Regions from separate parts of the Streptomyces sp. NPDC030798 genome, predicted to be linked through region 4. Evidence: riboswitches for the same ligand, from Rfam matches in the RefSeq annotation. Region 4 holds a riboswitch; each other region holds the start of a gene.
The links. A riboswitch is a leader RNA that binds a small molecule or an ion and turns the genes downstream of it on or off. The one in region 4 is predicted to bind cyclic di-AMP.

Region 1: another riboswitch for cyclic di-AMP. It lies ahead of ACZ404_RS33605 (transglycosylase SLT domain-containing protein); the one in region 4 lies ahead of ACZ404_RS22825 (M23 family metallopeptidase).
Region 2: another riboswitch for cyclic di-AMP. It lies ahead of ACZ404_RS26335 (transglycosylase family protein); the one in region 4 lies ahead of ACZ404_RS22825 (M23 family metallopeptidase).
Region 3: another riboswitch for cyclic di-AMP. It lies ahead of ACZ404_RS21935 (C40 family peptidase); the one in region 4 lies ahead of ACZ404_RS22825 (M23 family metallopeptidase).

What each region holds. Positions count from the first base shown of each region.
Region 1 covers NZ_JBVIDR010000019.1:128,958-133,162, forward strand. Annotated here, with positions in the region: gene ACZ404_RS33595 (FAD-dependent oxidoreductase) at 1-701, shown strand, start outside; gene ACZ404_RS33600 (HAD family hydrolase) at 904-1,716, shown strand; gene ACZ404_RS33605 (transglycosylase SLT domain-containing protein) at 1,804-2,292, opposite strand; cyclic di-AMP (ydaO/yuaA leader) riboswitch at 2,296-2,475, opposite strand; gene ACZ404_RS33610 (polyprenyl synthetase family protein) at 3,002-4,012, shown strand.
Region 2 covers NZ_JBVIDR010000012.1:102,017-106,221, reverse strand. Annotated here, with positions in the region: gene ACZ404_RS26345 (cytochrome P450 family protein) at 1-1,040, shown strand, start outside; gene ACZ404_RS26340 (transglycosylase family protein) at 1,190-2,230, shown strand; cyclic di-AMP (ydaO/yuaA leader) riboswitch at 2,407-2,576, shown strand; gene ACZ404_RS26335 (transglycosylase family protein) at 2,581-3,255, shown strand; gene eno (phosphopyruvate hydratase) at 3,533-4,205, shown strand, end outside.
Region 3 covers NZ_JBVIDR010000009.1:192,076-196,280, forward strand. Annotated here, with positions in the region: gene ACZ404_RS21930 (tellurite resistance/C4-dicarboxylate transporter family protein) at 1-477, opposite strand, end outside; gene ACZ404_RS21935 (C40 family peptidase) at 558-1,814, opposite strand; cyclic di-AMP (ydaO/yuaA leader) riboswitch at 1,822-1,991, opposite strand; gene pcrA (DNA helicase PcrA) at 2,255-4,205, shown strand, end outside.
Region 4 covers NZ_JBVIDR010000010.1:20,251-24,455, forward strand. Annotated here, with positions in the region: gene ACZ404_RS22815 (PrsW family intramembrane metalloprotease) at 1-205, shown strand, start outside; gene ACZ404_RS22820 (aldo/keto reductase) at 263-1,210, opposite strand; gene ACZ404_RS22825 (M23 family metallopeptidase) at 1,354-2,388, opposite strand; cyclic di-AMP (ydaO/yuaA leader) riboswitch at 2,398-2,564, opposite strand; tRNA gene ACZ404_RS22830 (tRNA-Met) at 2,890-2,963, opposite strand; gene ACZ404_RS22835 (dihydrofolate reductase family protein) at 3,030-4,163, opposite strand.

The DNA of each region.
Region 1 (4,205 bases), on a different contig from region 4:
ACAGCTCCCAGCACCACGACCTCACCCGCTTCGCCGGCAAGGAGCTGATCGTCGTCGGGGCCGGCCAGTCCGCGCTGGAGACCGCGGCCCTCGCGGCCGAGGCCGGCGCCCAGGTGCGCGTCGTCTCGCGCGGCCGCGGCCGGGTCGCCTTCGGGGCGCCGCCCTGGGACCAGCCGAAGCTCCGCCCCGAGTCGCCCTTCGGCCGCGCCTGGTCGCTGTGGGCGCTGAGCTACTACGCCGACCCCTACCGCTTCCTGCCCGAACCGGCCCGGCACTACCTGGTCCGCCGGGTCCTCGGCCCGCTGGGCGCCTGGTGGCTGCGCGACCGCTTCGAGGGCACGGTCCAGGTCCACGAGGTGGAGCGGGTGCTCGGCGCCGAGGTCGCCGACGGCGCCCCGGCCCTCACCGTCCGCACCCACGGGGGCCGCACCGAGCGGCTCACGGCGGACCACGTCATCGCCGCCACCGGCTACCACGTGAACATCGCCGCGATGGACTTCCTCGGCCACGAGCTGCGCACCCGGCTCGCGGTGAGCAGGGGCGCTCCCCGGCTCGGCGCCGGATACGTCTCCTCCGTGCCCGGCCTGTACTTCACCGGACTGCCGGCCGCGTCCTCCTACGGCCCGGTGATGCGCTTCGTCTGCGGCACGGAGTTCGCCTCCCCGCGGCTGGCCAAGCACCTGGCGGCCGCACACGGCTGAGCCCCGCGGCGGGCGGCCGAAGCCCTTTCCGGTACGGCCGCCCGCGCACGGCCGCCCGCGCGCAACCGAGGCGGCGTGGCCGGAATTCCCTGCCGGGGTACTGCCATCAAGGGGCCGGCGCACCCCACTTGGGCCCTGTCAGCACACAAGTCCGGGAAGAGCGGGGTGAGTCGGCGGGGCCTGCTCTCCGTATTCTCTGATCATGGCCGCACCTCCCGCATACGCACTCATCGCCACCGACCTGGACGGGACGCTGCTGCGCGGCGACGACACCGTCTCCGACCGGTCGCGCGCCGCCCTCGAGCAGGCGGCGCGGGCCGGGGCCCGGCACCTGGTGGTCACGGGCCGGCCGGCCCCGCGGGTGCAGCCCCTGCTGGAAAGCCTCGGCTGCACGGGCCTGGCGGTGTGCGGGCAGGGCGCGCAGGTCTACGACGCCGGCGCCGACCGCCTGCTGTGGTCGGTCCGGCTGGACCGGGAACTGGCCGAGACCGCGCTCGGCAAGATCGAGGCCGAGGTGGGGCAGGTGTACGCGGCCGTCGACCAGGACGGTGTGGACGGGCTCACGCTCATCGAACCGGGCTACCGGATGCCCCACCCGACCCTGCCCGCCGTGCGGGTCGACCGTCGCGCGGAGCTGTGGGGCGCGCCGATCAGCAAGGTGTTGCTGCGCCATCACACCCTCTCCGACGACGCGTTGGCGGCGGTCGCCCGCGCGGTGGTGGGCTCCCTGGCGACCGTGACGATGTCGGGGCCGGGGACGGTGGAGCTCCAGCCGTGCGGGGTGACCAAGGCCACGGGGCTGGCGCTGGCCGCCGAGCACCTCGGCATCGCCCCCGGGCGGGCCCTCGCCTTCGGCGACATGCCCAACGACATCCCGATGTTCCACTGGGCCGCGCACGGCGTCGCCATGGCCAACGCCCACCCCGAACTCCAGGCGGTCGCCGACGAGATCACGGCAACGAACGAGGACGACGGCATCGCCGTCGTCCTCGAAAGACTGTTCCCGACCGGTTGACCGAACCATCGACCGACTGACCGGAATATCAGTAGCAGCCCGCCACGGGCGCTCGGAGCCCCACTGTCGGGGGCCCGTCGGCCCCGGTCAGTAGGCGCCGAACACGTTGTCGATCGACCCGTAGCGCGCGGCCGCGTAGTTGCAGGCGGCGGTGATGTTCGCGACCGGGTCGTAGATGTCGTACGACGTTCCGGCCACGTGGTACGTGTTGAACGTGGGGTCGATGACCTGCAGCAGGCCCTTGGACGGGATGCCCTTGGCCGCGTTGGAGTCCCACAGGTTGATGGCGTTGGGGTTGCCGGAGGACTCGCGGATGATGTTGCGGTAGATGCCGTGGTAGGTGCCCGGGATGTGCTTCTCGGCCATGATCGCGAGGGACTCGCGGATCCAGCCGTCCAGGTTGTTCGGGTATCCGGCCGGGGTCGTGGAGGCCGTCGTGGCGGCCGGGGTGGCCGCGGAGGCGCTGGTCGCACCGATGAGCGGGAGGGCGAGCACGGCGGCGCCGGTGCCGGCGACGGCGAGCGTGCGCAGCAGGCGGTGGGTGCGGGCGCGGCGGGGCTGAGCGGCAGCAGGCATGGCGAAGTTCCTCTCCGTCGCCTGCGAGGTGAGCTGTCGGGTTCGGGCGGGGAGGTGCCCGGCCGTGCCCCCGTAAGGAGGCACGACTTCACCCCTAGCCGTTCCGGTACGGCGTGTGCCGGCCGGTCCGGCGGCTTACCTGGGTCCCCCGCTCCTGCCGTACGGATGAGTCCGTCGATGGGTGATGCCAGACGCGGCAGGATTCGGCGTCCGTCTGGCGTGGCGGGAACGTATGCGAGAGCACATGTCCGGAACAAGTACTGGATTCACACAACGCGCTACTTGACCTTGGTCTGAGGCATTTGAGGCACTTGATCCTTTGCGGTTGCCAAGGCTCAACTCGCCGACGCCACAAGGTGAAGAACGTGTGAGGAGGGGTCGGACGCACCGACGGGTCCGCGTGACCCACTTCACGAAATGGCAAATTACTCTAAATCAGACATGGGCGATTTGCGTTTCGGCTCGCCGGGGTGGAGTCGCAGGTCGGCCGGCCTTCGGGTGTGCCTTGTGGCGTTGTGCTAAGTCGGTAAATATGTGTTCATACCGTCCGATCAAAAACATAACGGTCGTGATCCGATACCGCCCAGGCTGGACCGGTGGGCGCTATCGGTGATCGAAACAGGACCGGATACGCTGACTTGAGTGATGGCAGCGACCTATCGACAAACCGTGTAATCGCCAGCAGACACCAGCAGACAGGAGACCCCTCGTGACCGTCGTCGGGCCGTTCGGGCTGAGCGTGCGGGACCAGGCTCTCGAAGCCGATGTCCAGGCCGGATTGACGGCTGTCGAGGAAGGCTTGCTCGAGGCCACCAAGAGTGAGGTCCCGTTCATCACGGAGGCCGCACAGCACCTCGTACGGGCGGGCGGGAAGCGGTTCCGGCCGCTGCTCGTGATGCTCGCGGCGCAGTTCGGCGACCCGTACGCGCCGGGGGTCGTCCCTGCCGCGGTGGTCGTGGAGCTCACCCACCTGGCCACGCTGTACCACGACGACGTCATGGACGAGGCCTCCGTGCGGCGCGGCGTGGACAGCGCCAACACCCGCTGGGGCAACTCCGTCGCCGTCCTCACCGGCGACTTCCTCTTCGCGCGCGCCTCCCAGATCCTCGCCGACCTCGGCCCCGAGGCGGTCCGGGTGCAGGCCCTCGCGTTCGAGCGGCTGGTCACCGGGCAGATCCTGGAGACCGCGGGCCCCTCGGACGGCCGCGACCCGGTCGACCACTACCTGGACGTGCTCGGCGGCAAGACCGGCTCCCTGGTGGCGGTCTCCTGCCGGTTCGGCGCGATGATGTCCGGCGCCGACGAGACGGTCGTCGACGTGCTCACCCAGTACGGCGAGCGGCTCGGGGTCGCCTTCCAGCTCGCGGACGACGTTCTGGACATCGCCTCCGACTCCCACGAGTCCGGCAAGACCCCCGGCACCGACCTGCGCGAGGGCATCCCGACGCTGCCCGTGCTGCGGCTGCGCGAGCGGGCCGCCCGCCTGGGCCTGCCCGAGGACGCGGCGCTGTGCGAGCTGCTGGACTCCGACCTCACCGACGACGCCCGGCACGCCGAGGCGCTGGCCGCGCTGCGCGCGCACCCCGCGCTGGAGCAGGCCCGCCGGGACACCGTCCGCTACGTCGAGGAGGCGCGCTCCGCGCTGGCCCCGCTGCCGGAGTGCGACGCCAAGGCGGCACTGCTCGAACTGTGCGACGCGGTGGTGCACCGCGCCGGCTGACGGCCCCGCCCTTCATGGGCGGCATGCCGCGTCCCTCCGTCCCGCGCTGACCGGAGCCCAGAGGCCCCCCACCCGTGGCGTCCCCCCACGACCCCTACGGGTCGGGCGAGGCGTCGGCCCCGTGTGTCATACCGCAGGCGTACACGGAGTTGGCCCCGAGGTCTGACGCTTCCTCACGGCCGATTTGGTGAGA
Region 2 (4,205 bases), on a different contig from region 4:
TTCCGGGCGAGCGCAAGGCCGAGCTGATGACCCATCTGCTCAACATCGACCCGCCGGACCACACCCGGCTCAGGCGGCTGGTGAGCAAGGCGTTCACGCCCCGCCGGGTCGCCGAGTTCGCGCCGCGCGTGCAGGAGCTGGCCGACGGCCTCATCGACGGGTTCGCGGCGAGGGGTCGCGCCGACCTCATCCACGAATTCGCCTTCCCGCTGCCCATCTACGCCATCTGCGACATGCTCGGCGTCCCGCGCGAGGACCAGGACGACTTCCGGGACTGGGCGGGCATGATGATCCGGCACGGCGGTGGCCCCCGGGGCGGGGTCGCCCGCTCGGTGAAGAAGATGCGCGGCTACCTGGCCGAGCTGATCCACAGGAAGCGCCGGGCCCTGCCCGCCGAGCCCGCCCCCGGCGAGGACCTCATCTCGGGTCTCATCCGCGCCTCCGACCACGGTGAGCACCTCACCGAGAACGAGGCCGCGGCGATGGCGTTCATCCTGCTGTTCGCCGGGTTCGAGACGACGGTCAACCTCATCGGCAACGGCACCTACGCCCTGCTCACCCATCCCGGGCAGCGGCGCCGGCTGCAGCAGTCCCTGGCCGCCGGGGAGACGGGCCTGCTGGAGACCGGCGTCGAGGAACTCCTGCGCTACGACGGCCCGGTGGAGCTGGCCACCTGGCGGTTCGCCACCCGGCCGCTCAGCATCGGCGGACAGGACATCGCGCCCGGCGACCCCGTCCTCGTCGTCCTGGCCGCCGCCGACCGGGACCCGGAGCGGTTCGCCGACCCGGACCTCCTGGACCTCGCCCGCCGGGACAACCAGCACCTCGGCTACGGCCACGGCATCCACTACTGTCTCGGCGCCCCGCTCGCCCGCCTGGAGGGCCAGACCGCGCTCGCCACCCTCCTGACCCGGCTCCCGGACCTGCGGCTCGCGGCCGATCCGGCGGAGCTGCGGTGGCGCGGCGGGCTCATCATGCGCGGCCTGCGCACGCTCCCGGTGGAGTTCACCCCGGCCGCCGGGAAGACCGTACAACCGTAAACATGAAAGACGTTCAACTCTGTGATCTTCACGTGATCTGCGCGGCATTAACTTGTGACAAGTGATCGTCTGCGGATACGTTCACCCATCAGCGTGGCGGCGAGCGTCTCCCGCCGCGCCGCTCCTGCTGTCGCACGAAAGGCTTCCGCATGCTCTCCGGGAACGGTCGTCACCGTCGCCCCCGTCAGGCCCCGGCCCTCCTCGTCGCGGCGGGAGTGACCGGCTCCGCCATCGCCATCCCGCTGCTCGGCGCCGCGAGCGCCAACGCGGCCGACGGCACCACGTGGGACAAGGTGGCCGAGTGCGAGAGCGGCGGCTCCTGGAGCGCCGACACCGGCAACGGCTACTACGGCGGCCTGCAGATATCGCAGGACGACTGGGACAAGTACGGCGGCACCCAGTACGCCGACACCGCCGACCTGGCCAGCCGTTCGCAGCAGATCTCCATCGCCGAGAAGATCCTGGCCGACCGGGGCACCACCCCCTGGGCCACCTGCGCCCTGACCGCCGGCCTCACCTCCAACTCCGGTTCCGTGGACGTCGACACCGGCCTCGGCGGCTCGGACTCCGGTTCCGACTCCTCGCATGCGGGCGGACAGGACTCCGACTCCGGCACCGCGGGCGGTTCGACCGACAGTTCCGACTCGTCCGGCCTGCCGGATTCGTCCTCCTCGTCCGACTCCTCCTCGGACACGGCCACCACGCCGTCCCCGGGTGCGAGCAAGGACTCCGGCTCCACCAAGGACTCGAGTTCCGGCAAGGGGGCAGACGCCCACAAGTCCGACAAGTCCACCTCGCCCGACTCCGGGGGCGCGCAGGGCGACGGGTCCGCCGCCACGGATCCCACGACGGACGACTCGGACAATTCATGGCAGAGCGGAGGTTCTTGGAGTCTCGTCGACACCGGCGCGCTCAGCAGTGGCGGACGTCACCGGGGTGATCGTGCGGACGAAAGCGTGACAAACGGTCAGAATGCCACCTCCTCCGGCCGTCACGCCGCCACCGACGCGAGCGCCTACACGGTCCGCGAGGGCGACACCCTCGCCTCCATCGCGGACTCCCTTGACGTCGACGGCGGATGGCGCGCGCTCTACGACGCCAACAAGAGCGTCATCGGGACCGACCCGAACCACATCAGTGCCGGTCAGACCCTGCGAGTCGGTGCCGAAACGGGCGATAAGCAGAGGTAGTTGACGCCCTGATTCGCGCCTGATGTCCGATTTGGCGAAAGTGTGGGATGAGTCTCAGAAGCCCTGATCGTCTTTGAAATTCCCTCGATCACGTGTCTACGGTCAGGACCGCTCGTCACCACGAGCCCCGGCAGCCGCAACGCCGAATCCTGCCAGCGGCCGCCCGGGAACAGTCGTCGCATCATGCGCCGTAGGCAGGAGCGGGGGACCCAAGGTAGGTGCCGGGCCCAGCGGTTGACGCTGGACCGGCTAGGGGTGGAGCCGTGCCTCACACGAGGGGCACGGCCGGGCAACTCAACCGGCCCGAACCCGACAGCTCACCTCGCAGGCGTCGGTGAGGGGATCGATCCATGCTGTTCACCGGCAAGGGCAAGCACCGTCGTCCGTCCAAGGCCACCCGGGCCATCGCGCTCGCCGGCGTCACCGGCGCCGCCGTCGCCGCCCCGCTGATGGCGGCCGGCAACGCCTCCGCCGCCACCGCCTCCGAGTGGGACGCGGTCGCCCAGTGCGAGTCCGGCGGCAACTGGTCCATCAACACCGGCAACGGCTACTACGGCGGTCTGCAGTTCTCCGCCTCCACCTGGGCCGCGTACGGCGGCACCCAGTACGCCCCCCAGGCCAACCAGGCCACCAAGGCCCAGCAGATATCCGTCGCCGAGAAGGTGCTCGCCGCCCAGGGCAAGGGCGCCTGGCCGGTCTGCGGCAAGGGCCTGTCGAGCGCCGCCTACAACGGCTCGGCCGCCACTCCCTCGACGAACACCACCAGCCGCTCCACCGACCAGCAGGCCGCCTCCCGCTCCGCCGAGCGCCCGGCCGCGAGCAGCAGCAAGACCGTCACCACCCCGACCGGCAAGAAGGTCAAGAAGGGCGACGGCGAGTACAAGGTCGTCAAGGGTGACACGCTCAGCACCATCGCCGCCGCGCACCACGTCCAGGGCGGCTGGAAGAAGCTGTTCGAGCTGAACAAGGACATCGTCCAGGACGCCGACCTCATCTACCCCGGCCAGCAGCTGCACCTGAAGTAAGCGGCGGCCGCCCCGCCCGTCCCCCACGGGCTCCCCGCCCCGGCGCGTGTTCCCCCGTACGCGCCGGGGTGGGGTCTTTTTTTCCGGGTTCCTTCATGGGCCCTCCCGCGGCCCCTCCGTGCGACCCCCGCATCCCCCCTTTGTTCCGACCGGGAACAATAGGTACGGTCTCTCTGTCCACGGGACGGTCGGTCGGTGGCCGACGCCCCCGGGACGGTTAGGCTCTAGTCGCACGGCACACCAGCCGCGCACTCTCAGCGTCACATCCAAGAAGGAGATGCTCGTGCCGTCCATCGACGTCGTCGTAGCCCGGGAAATCCTGGACTCCCGAGGCAACCCCACGGTCGAGGTCGAGGTCGGCCTCGACGACGGCAGCACCGGGCGTGCCGCCGTCCCGTCCGGCGCCTCCACGGGCGCCTTCGAGGCCATCGAGCTCCGCGACGGTGACCCGAACCGCTACCAGGGCAAGGGTGTCGAGAAGGCCGTCCTCGCCGTCATCGAGCAGATCGGCCCGGAGCTGGTCGGCTACGACGCCACCGAGCAGCGCCTGATCGACCAGGCCATGTTCGACCTGGACGCCACCGACAACAAGGGCTCCCTCGGCGCCAACGCCATCCTCGGCGTCTCCCTGGCCGTCGCCCACGCCGCCTCCGAGGCCAGCGACCTCCCCCTCTTCCGCTACCTGGGCGGCCCGAACGCGCACCTGCTGCCGGTGCCGATGATGAACATCCTGAACGGCGGCTCGCACGCCGACTCCAACGTGGACATCCAGGAGTTCATGATCGCCCCGATCGGCGCGGAGTCCTTCTCCGAGGCGCTGCGCTGGGGCACCGAGGTCTACCACACCCTCAAGAAGGTGCTGAAGGGCCGCGGCCTGTCCACCGGCCTCGGCGACGAGGGCGGTTTCGCCCCGAACCTCGACTCCAACCGCGCCGCCCTCGACCTCATCC
Region 3 (4,205 bases), on a different contig from region 4:
CGCGAGCCACAGCAACGACCCGGCCGCCGCCAGCGTGGCCGCCAGGACCGCGAGCCCTTGTGTGGCGACACAACACAGGAACACCGTTCCCGGCATGCGCGGCCTCCAGTGCCGCATCACGAGGAACAGCAGGACCGGCCAGATCACCGCCGCCAGTGCCAGCAACGCCTCCGCCAGGGTCTGCAGACCGAGCGCCGAGAACCGCGTGCCGAGCACCGTGGTCGCGGCGACGGCGGTGAGCCCGCCCGGACGCTCCGCCTCGGCCTCCCACCGCTGCCGCCGCCACACCAGCCGTGCGACGAAGGCGGCGGCCAGTACCAGCCAGGCGACGCAGGCGAGGCCCAGGAAGACCAGGGACACCGTCTCGGCGCCCGACAGCTGCAGGCCGACGGACACGATGCCGGTCGCCATGACGACGGCTCCCGCCGCCGGCGGACGCCCCGCCCACCACGTGCGCAGACCTGAGTTGCCGGGCATGCGCCCGATGCTAGGGAGCCGCGCGGCCCTCACCCGGAGGGCACGCGCGCGTGGAGCACGAAAACTCCGCGAAAGGACGCTCAGGCCGGCCGCACCACGCGGCGGATCACCGAATCGCCCAGGTGGTGGACGGACTCCTCGCTGACGTACCCGCCGGGGCGCGGGGCGTGGATCATCATTCCGTCGCCCGTGCACAGGCCCACGTGGCTGTGGTCGTCGTGGAAGAAGACGAGGTCGCCCGCGCGCGCGTCGGCGAGCGGAACAGGGGTGCCGACGGCGGCCTGGGCGGGAGCGGTGCGCGGCAGCGTGACGCCGGCGGCCTTCCAGGCGGCCTGGGTGAGGCCGGCGCAGTCGTAGGAGCCCGGCCCGCTGGCCCCGCTGACGTACGGCTTGCCGATCTGGGCGCGGGCGAAGACGACCGCCGTCTCGGCCCGCGTGGCGGCGCCCGCGTCCGGCGCCACGGGCGCCCGGTGCCGCCCACGTTCGGCCGGTCGCGGGGCGGGCTGTGCGGCGGGCGGTACGACGGGCTGTGCGGCGGCTTGGATCGCCGGCTGTGCCGACGGCGGTTGCGTGGCCGGCCGGGTCACCGGGGGCGCGGACGGCGCTTGTGCCACGGCATGGGCCACGCCCCGCGTCACCGCTTGCCCCGACGCGGGCTGCACCACCGCATGGGCCACCGACGGCGCCACCGGGCGCACCGCCGCCTGCATCACCGGACGCGCCGCCGTCCCCTGGCCCGTCGCACGGGACAGCAGAGCCCGCGCGGTGACCAGCTTGCGCTGCACGACCGCCTTGGCGGCCCTGACGTCGTACGGCGCGTCGGCGGCCGGCGTCTCGGCGCCTCCGGGGACGTGCCCGCGCTCGGGGGTGACGCCCTTCCCCCGCTCAGCCGCGTCCTTCACGCGCGAGGCGAGACGGTTCATCACCCGGTTCTGCGCGAAGTGGTCCTGCGGATACTCCTCGAGGAGGGAGGCGGCCCGGTCCGGGCCGGCGGTGAACGGAGCCAGCCCCTCGCGGGCCTTGGCGCGCCTGCCGGGGCGCCGGGGGCCCTCCTCGCGCGGGGGCTCCGTGCGCGCCTGCTGCCGGGCTGTCGGGCGGGCAGCCGCCGCGCGCGTGGCCGTCGTGGCCCCCTCCGCCGCCGAGTCGGCCCGGCGGTAGAGCTCGTCGATCTTCTTTTCGATCTCCTCCATGCTGGGCCTGCCGTCGCCGGCGGGGACGGCGGCCTCGGCCGTCTGGGACAGGACGGCCACGGAGGTGAACGCGGCGGTGGCGAGGGCCGGGGTGCGCAGACCCGGTGCGAGGGATCCGCCGGGGCGCGGCTTGCGGTGCGACGCCAAGGGAGGCGACTCCTTCCAATGGGCCGCCTACCGGGTTAGCTGTCGGGTTCGGGCGGGTGGTTCGGAAGGGTTGCCCTACGGCGTCGTCCCGGGCGGGAGTCGGCCGATTCACCCCAGGATCGGTGGGTCCCCGGCTCCGGCTGCCTGCGGGCGTGCCGGACTCGGCGGAGGCCGTGCGGCCCGGCGAGGTTCGCCGGAGAGGGGTCGCACGACCTGACGGAAACCTAGCCAACTGGTGTGACTTCTGTGAAGGTTGGAGCGGCATATGTCCGATACGTTTTCGTGACCGGAGCCGTATTTCATACGCAGGTGAGCAACCGCCTCCGCAGCGTGAGCAGCCGGAAGGTGCGGAAGCGAAGGCGATCGACCGGCCCCTGGAATCGGCCGGGTTTCCGGGTCGCGGAACGGTTGTCGGTGCGGCGCCCTAGACTCGGAGAGCGATGAGCAGCCTCTTTGACGACAGCTTCCTGGCGGACCTCCAGCCCCCGCGCGGGCGCGAGGAGGAACCCCCGCCGCCGCCCGAGGACGATCATGCTCCGGAGCCGCTTCCGGACGATCTGTTCGGCGGGAAGTTCGACGTGCCGCCGGACCGGGACGGGTACTACCGGGACGGCGCCCCACGCCCCGCGATCGACACGGCGGCGCTGCTGGAGGGGCTGAACGACAACCAGCGTGCCGCGGTCGTCCACGCCGGCTCCCCCCTGCTCATCGTCGCCGGTGCCGGCTCCGGCAAGACCCGTGTGCTCACCCACCGCATCGCCCACCTGCTCGCCGAGCGGCATGTGCACCCGGGTCAGATCCTCGCGATCACCTTCACCAACAAGGCCGCGGGCGAGATGAAGGAGCGCGTCGAGCACCTCGTCGGCCCGCGCGCGAACGCGATGTGGGTGATGACGTTCCACAGCGCGTGCGTGCGCATCCTGCGCCGGGAGTCGAAGAAGCTCGGTTTCACGTCGTCGTTCTCGATCTACGACGCCGCGGACAGCAAGCGCCTGATGGCCCTGGTCTGCCGCGATTTGGACCTCGACCCCAAGCGCTTCCCGCCCAAGTCCTTCAGCGCCAAGATCAGCAACCTGAAGAACGAGCTGATCGACGAGGAGGATTTCGCCGCCCAGGCCACCGACGGCTTCGAGAAGACCCTCGCCCAGGCCTACGCGCTGTACCAGTCGCGCCTGCGCGAGGCCAACGCGCTGGACTTCGACGACCTGATCATGACGACGGTCAATCTGCTGCGCGCCTTCCCGGACGTCGCCGAGCACTACCGCCGACGCTTCCGGCACGTCCTGGTGGACGAGTACCAGGACACCAACCACGCCCAGTACGCCCTCGTCCGGGAGCTGGTGGGCACGGGCGGGTACGACGAGGACGTACCGCCCGGTGAGTACGACCTGCCGCCCGCCGAGCTGTGCGTCGTGGGTGACGCGGACCAGTCGATCTACGCCTTCCGGGGCGCGACGATCCGCAACATCCTCCAGTTCGAGGAGGACTACCCGAACGCGACGACGATCCTGCTGGAGCAGAACTACCGTTCCACGCAGACCATCCTGTCCGCCGCCAACGCGGTCATCGAGCGCAACGAGTCCCGCCGCCCGAAGAACCTGTGGACCAACGCCGGCCAAGGCGCCCGCATCACCGGCTATGTGGCGGACACCGAGCACGACGAGGCCCAGTTCGTCGCCGAGGAGATAGACCGCCTCACGGACGCGGGCGAGGCCAAGGCGGGCGACGTCGCCGTCTTCTACCGCACCAACGCCCAGTCCCGTGTCTTCGAAGAGGTCTTCATCCGGGTGGGCCTGCCCTACAAGGTCGTCGGCGGCGTCCGCTTCTACGAGCGCAAGGAGGTCCGGGACGTCCTGGCCTACCTGAGGGTGCTGGCCAACCCGGAGGACTCGGTGCCGCTGCGCCGCATCCTCAACGTGCCCAAGCGGGGCATCGGCGACCGCGCCGAGGCGATGATCGACGCCCTCGCCCAGCGCGAGAAGATCAGCTTCTCGCAGGCCCTGAAGCGGGTCGACGAGGCGTACGGCATGGCCGCGCGTTCCACCAACGCGGTCAAGCGGTTCAACACGCTGATGGAGGACCTGCGGACGATCGTGGAGTCCGGCGCCGGACCGGCCACCGTCCTGGAGGCCATACTCGAACGCACCGGTTACCTGGCCGAGTTGCAGAACTCCACCGACCCGCAGGACGAGACCCGCATCGAGAACCTCCAGGAACTCGCGGCCGTGGCCCTGGAGTTCGAACAGGAGCGCGGCGAGGGCGAGTCGGCGGGGCTGGCCGACTTCCTTGAGCAGGTCGCCCTGGTCGCCGATTCCGACCAGATCCCGGACGAGGAGGACGGCGACGGCGTCATCACCCTGATGACCCTGCACACCGCCAAGGGACTCGAGT
Region 4 (4,205 bases):
GCGGGGGCGCGCGGGGACGGACTTCGTCGCACGGGAGCGGGAGCTGCTCGCCGAGCTGTGGAGGCGCAAGGACGTCGCCCGGCCGGCCCTGGAGTACGCGGCCCGGGCGTCCGCGCCGGCGCCGGTTCGGGTGCCGGCGGCGTACTGGACGCCGTACGGGTACCCGGCGGCGCCGTACCCCGCTTACAACCCGTACCGGTCGTAGAGCCACGGGGCACGGCGGGTTCGGCGCCGCCGGAGTGCGCCGTCGCGAACGGAGGGGTCAGGCCGACGCGTCCGTGAGCTTCTTCAGCTCCTCGTCCGTCAGCCGGAGCTGTGCCACGCCCAGCAGCGCCGGGAGCTGGTCCACCGTGCGGGCCGAGGAGATCGGGGCCGTGACCGTCGGCTGGGCGGCGAGCCAGGCCAGGGCGACCGTGGCGACGGGGGCCTCGTGGGCCCGGGCGATCTCGTCCAGGGCGGTGAGGACCTTCTGGCCGCGCTCGGACTCCAGGTGCTTGGCGGCCCCTGCCGCGCGGGCACTGTCGACCGTCGTACCCGGGCGGTACTTGCCGGTGAGGAACCCGGAGGCCAGGGCGAAGTACGGCACGGCCGAGAGGCCCTCGCGGGCGGCCAGGTCCTGCAGCGGGCCCTCGTAGGTGTCCCGGGAGACCAGGTTGTAGTGGGGCTGGAGCGCGACGTAGCGGGCGAGGCCCTCGCGGTCGGAGAAGTCGAGCGAGGCCTGGAGGCGCTCGGCGCTGATGTTGGAGGCGGCGATGTGCCGGACCTTGCCGGCCTTCACCAGCTCGTCCAGGGCGCCGATGATCTCCTCGACCGGCACCTCGGGCTTGTCGAAGTGGGTGTAGTAGAGGTCGATGTAGTCGGTGCCCAGGCGGTGCAGCGAGGCGTCGGCGGCGGCCTTGATGGTCGCGGCGGACAGGCCCTGGAACTGCGGGTGCTGGCTGACCTTGGTCGCGATGACGACGTCGGAGCGGTTGCCGCGGGCCTTGACCCACTTGCCGATGATCGTCTCCGACTCACCGCCCTGGTTGCCCTCGACCCACGCCGAGTAGGAGTCGGCCGTGTCGAGGAAGTTGCCGCCGGCGGCCGTGTAGGCGTCCAGGACGGCGAAGGAGGTCTCCTCGTCGGCGGTCCAGCCGAAGACGTTGCCGCCGAGGGCCAGCGGGAAGACCTCGAGGTCGGAGGAACCGAGTTTGCGCAGAGAAGCAGTCATGTGTCGGTTCAACGATCACGTGCGCCCCACGGATTCCGGGATGCGTACGAACGGTGTGCAAAACGATGCGCCACAACGACCGGCAGCCCTGACGTCGGGGGGGATGCCGTCAGGGCTGCCGGGACTTTCGGGGCGGGGTGGGCTCAGGGGTTGAGGCCCTTGCCGCGCAGCCAGGCCATGGGGTCGATGCCGGTGGCCTGGCCGCCGGGGTGGACCTCCAGGTGCAGGTGCGGGCCGGTGACGTTGCCGGTGGCGCCGACGCGACCGATGACCTCGCCGGTGGACACCTTCTGGCCGACCTTGACGTTGATCGAGGACTGGTGGCAGAACCACAGCTCGGTGCCGTCGTCGAGGGTGAGGATCGTGCGGTAGCCGTAGGAGCCGGCCCAGCCGGCCTCGGTGATCGTGCCGCTGTGGATGGCCTTGATGAGGGTGCCGGTGGGGGCGGCGAAGTCGAGGCCGGTGTGGTAGCCGGAGGACCACATCGAGCCGGCCTCGCCGAAGGTCGAGGTGATCGTGTACGACGACGTCGGCAGCGTGTACTGCTTGGCCAGCGCGGCCAGGCGCGCGGCCTCGGCCCTCTTCTTGGCGGCGGCCTCGGCCTCGGCCTTGGCGTCGGCCGCCTCGGCGGCGGCCGTCTTCTCCGCCTTGGCGGCCGCGGCGATGACCTGCTTCTGGTCGGCGGCGACGGCGGCCGCGGTGGCCTTGAGGTCGGCCTTGCTCTGCTGCTGCTCGGCCTGCGCCATGATCCGGTTGCGCAGGGCCTCGCCCGCGTCGGAGCCGTTCTGGTCGCTGTCGGTGGCCGTCGTGCCGACGGTGCTGAGGGAGGCCTGCGTGGCCTGCGCGTCGGAGTGGTCGTCGCCGAACAGGGAGCCGACGGAGGGCAGGTCGGGCATGGAGATGGACACCGGAGGCTTGCCGGTGTTGGCGCTGGCCATGCCACCCGCGCCGACCGCCGCTATGACGCCGACGCCGAGGACGGTGGAGCTGCGGGCGAGCCCGCCGCCGCGCTGCCGGGCGACCCGGTGGCGGCCACGGACCGGGCGGAGGGACTCCTCGGTGGGGTTCCACTCCTCCCACGGGCCCTCTTCGGGGCGGTGGTCGCCGTAGCCGAAGGTGTCGAACTCGCGCTGAGCCGGCACGAACGGGGCTTCGGGGGCAGGCCGGTTGGACGCCACGCGGGCGTACTCCTTTCCTTCCTCCGCCTACCGGGTTAGCTGACGGGTTCGGAGCAGGAAGGTCTCCTACGCGCGTATACCTGGCGTGGACTCTGCGAGTTCACGTCGGCATCCGCGTGATTCACCCCAGGGTGGTGGTTCCCCGGTTCCCTTGCGGGATTCGGCGCGTGCGCACGGAGCCGTCTCGGGTGACGGCTGGGACGACCGCGCTGCGTTATCGAACGTTAATAGACCGGCGTATGAGATTCCAAGCTGTTCCGCTTGATCATTAGTGCCGATTCAGCGGGACGTACACGCCATGACCCGCTCAAACCGGACTAGTTGACCGACGTTCAGGAGTCACTGCCGGTTTTGATGGTGACTCAGTCGTGATGCGGAGGGCTTCCGTCCGATCACCCTGAGTAGTAACACTCTGAGGAGTAAAGGGGCATCGTCGGGACACGAGCCGGGAAACGCTCAGGGCCGGGATCCATGTGCTGGATCCCGGCCCTGAGCCTTCAGTAGCGGGGACAGGATTTGAACCTGCGACCTCTGGGTTATGAGCCCAGCGAGCTACCGAGCTGCTCCACCCCGCGTCGTTGTGACTCCAGTGTACGCCATGCGCGGGGTGCCGAGCACACGGCTTGTGCGTGACCTACGGCTCAGGGCAGCAGATGGGCGTTCGGCCGCTTCGCCAGGTCCTCGAACTGCGGCAGCAGGACGACGTCGGCGCCCGCGCCGACCAGCACACCGGTTCCGTCGGCCGCCGTGACGAACGTGTCCGGTTCTCGCCAGGCCGTGACCACCCGCCGTACCCCCGCGTCGACGATCAGACGGGCGCAGGGTGCGGGGCGGGAGGCGCGGCGGGAGCAGGGCTCCAGGCTGCTGTAGACGGTCGCGCCGGCCAGGCGCGGGTCCGCCGGGTCGGTCTTGGCGAGGGCCGCCTCCTCGGCGTGCACCACCGGGTCGCCGCCCTCGCGCGAGTGGCCGCGGGCCAGCTCGGTGCCGTCGGCGGCCACCACCACCGCGCCGACGCTGAAGGCCGTCTCCGACGGCGGGCACAGAGCGGCCAGCTCGCAGGCGGTGCGCAGCCAGTGGCGATCGGCGGCGCTGGGCTCGCGGCCGGTGCCGGGGGCGGTGGGCTCGTAGCGCATCAGGACGACGTCCTCGATCCGGCGGCTCTCGGCGAGGCGGAGCCGGCCGCCCTGGTACGCCCCCGGGCCGAACAGGCGCGGCGCCGCCGGGTCGCCGACGAACAGCGGGGCGAGCACCAGCTGCAGCTCGTCGGCGAGGCCCCGCTGGAGGAGCTGGGTGTGCACGGTGCCGCCGCCCTCGACCATCAGACGGCGGACGCCGCGCACGTCGTGCAGGTGCTCCAGCAGGGCGCGCCAGTCGAGCTCGGGGCCGAGGGAGACGACGTCGGCGGTGCCGCCGAGCGTGCGCGTGGCGGCGTCGGCGCCCTTGTCGGTGGTGTACACGAGCTTCTCGCCGCCGGTGTGCCAGAAGTGGGCGTCCGGGTCGAGGTCGCCGGATGCGGTGACGGTGACCTTCAGGGGGTACTCGGGTCTGCCCTCGGCCCGGCGGGCCGCGCGACGCTCGGGCGCGTTGACCAGGAGGCGGGGGTTGTCGGCGCGGATGGTGCCGGCGCCGATGAGGATGGCGTCGACCGAGGCGCGCACCTCGTCGACCCGGTCGAAGTCGGCCGGGCCGGAGAGCAGGAGCCGGTCGGGGCCGGTGTCGTCCAGGTAGCCGTCGAGGGAGACGGCGGCGGACAGCAGGACGTACGGGTACGGCATCGGCGCGCTCCCTCTGATGGAACCCGGCGGTCCCGGTTTCGA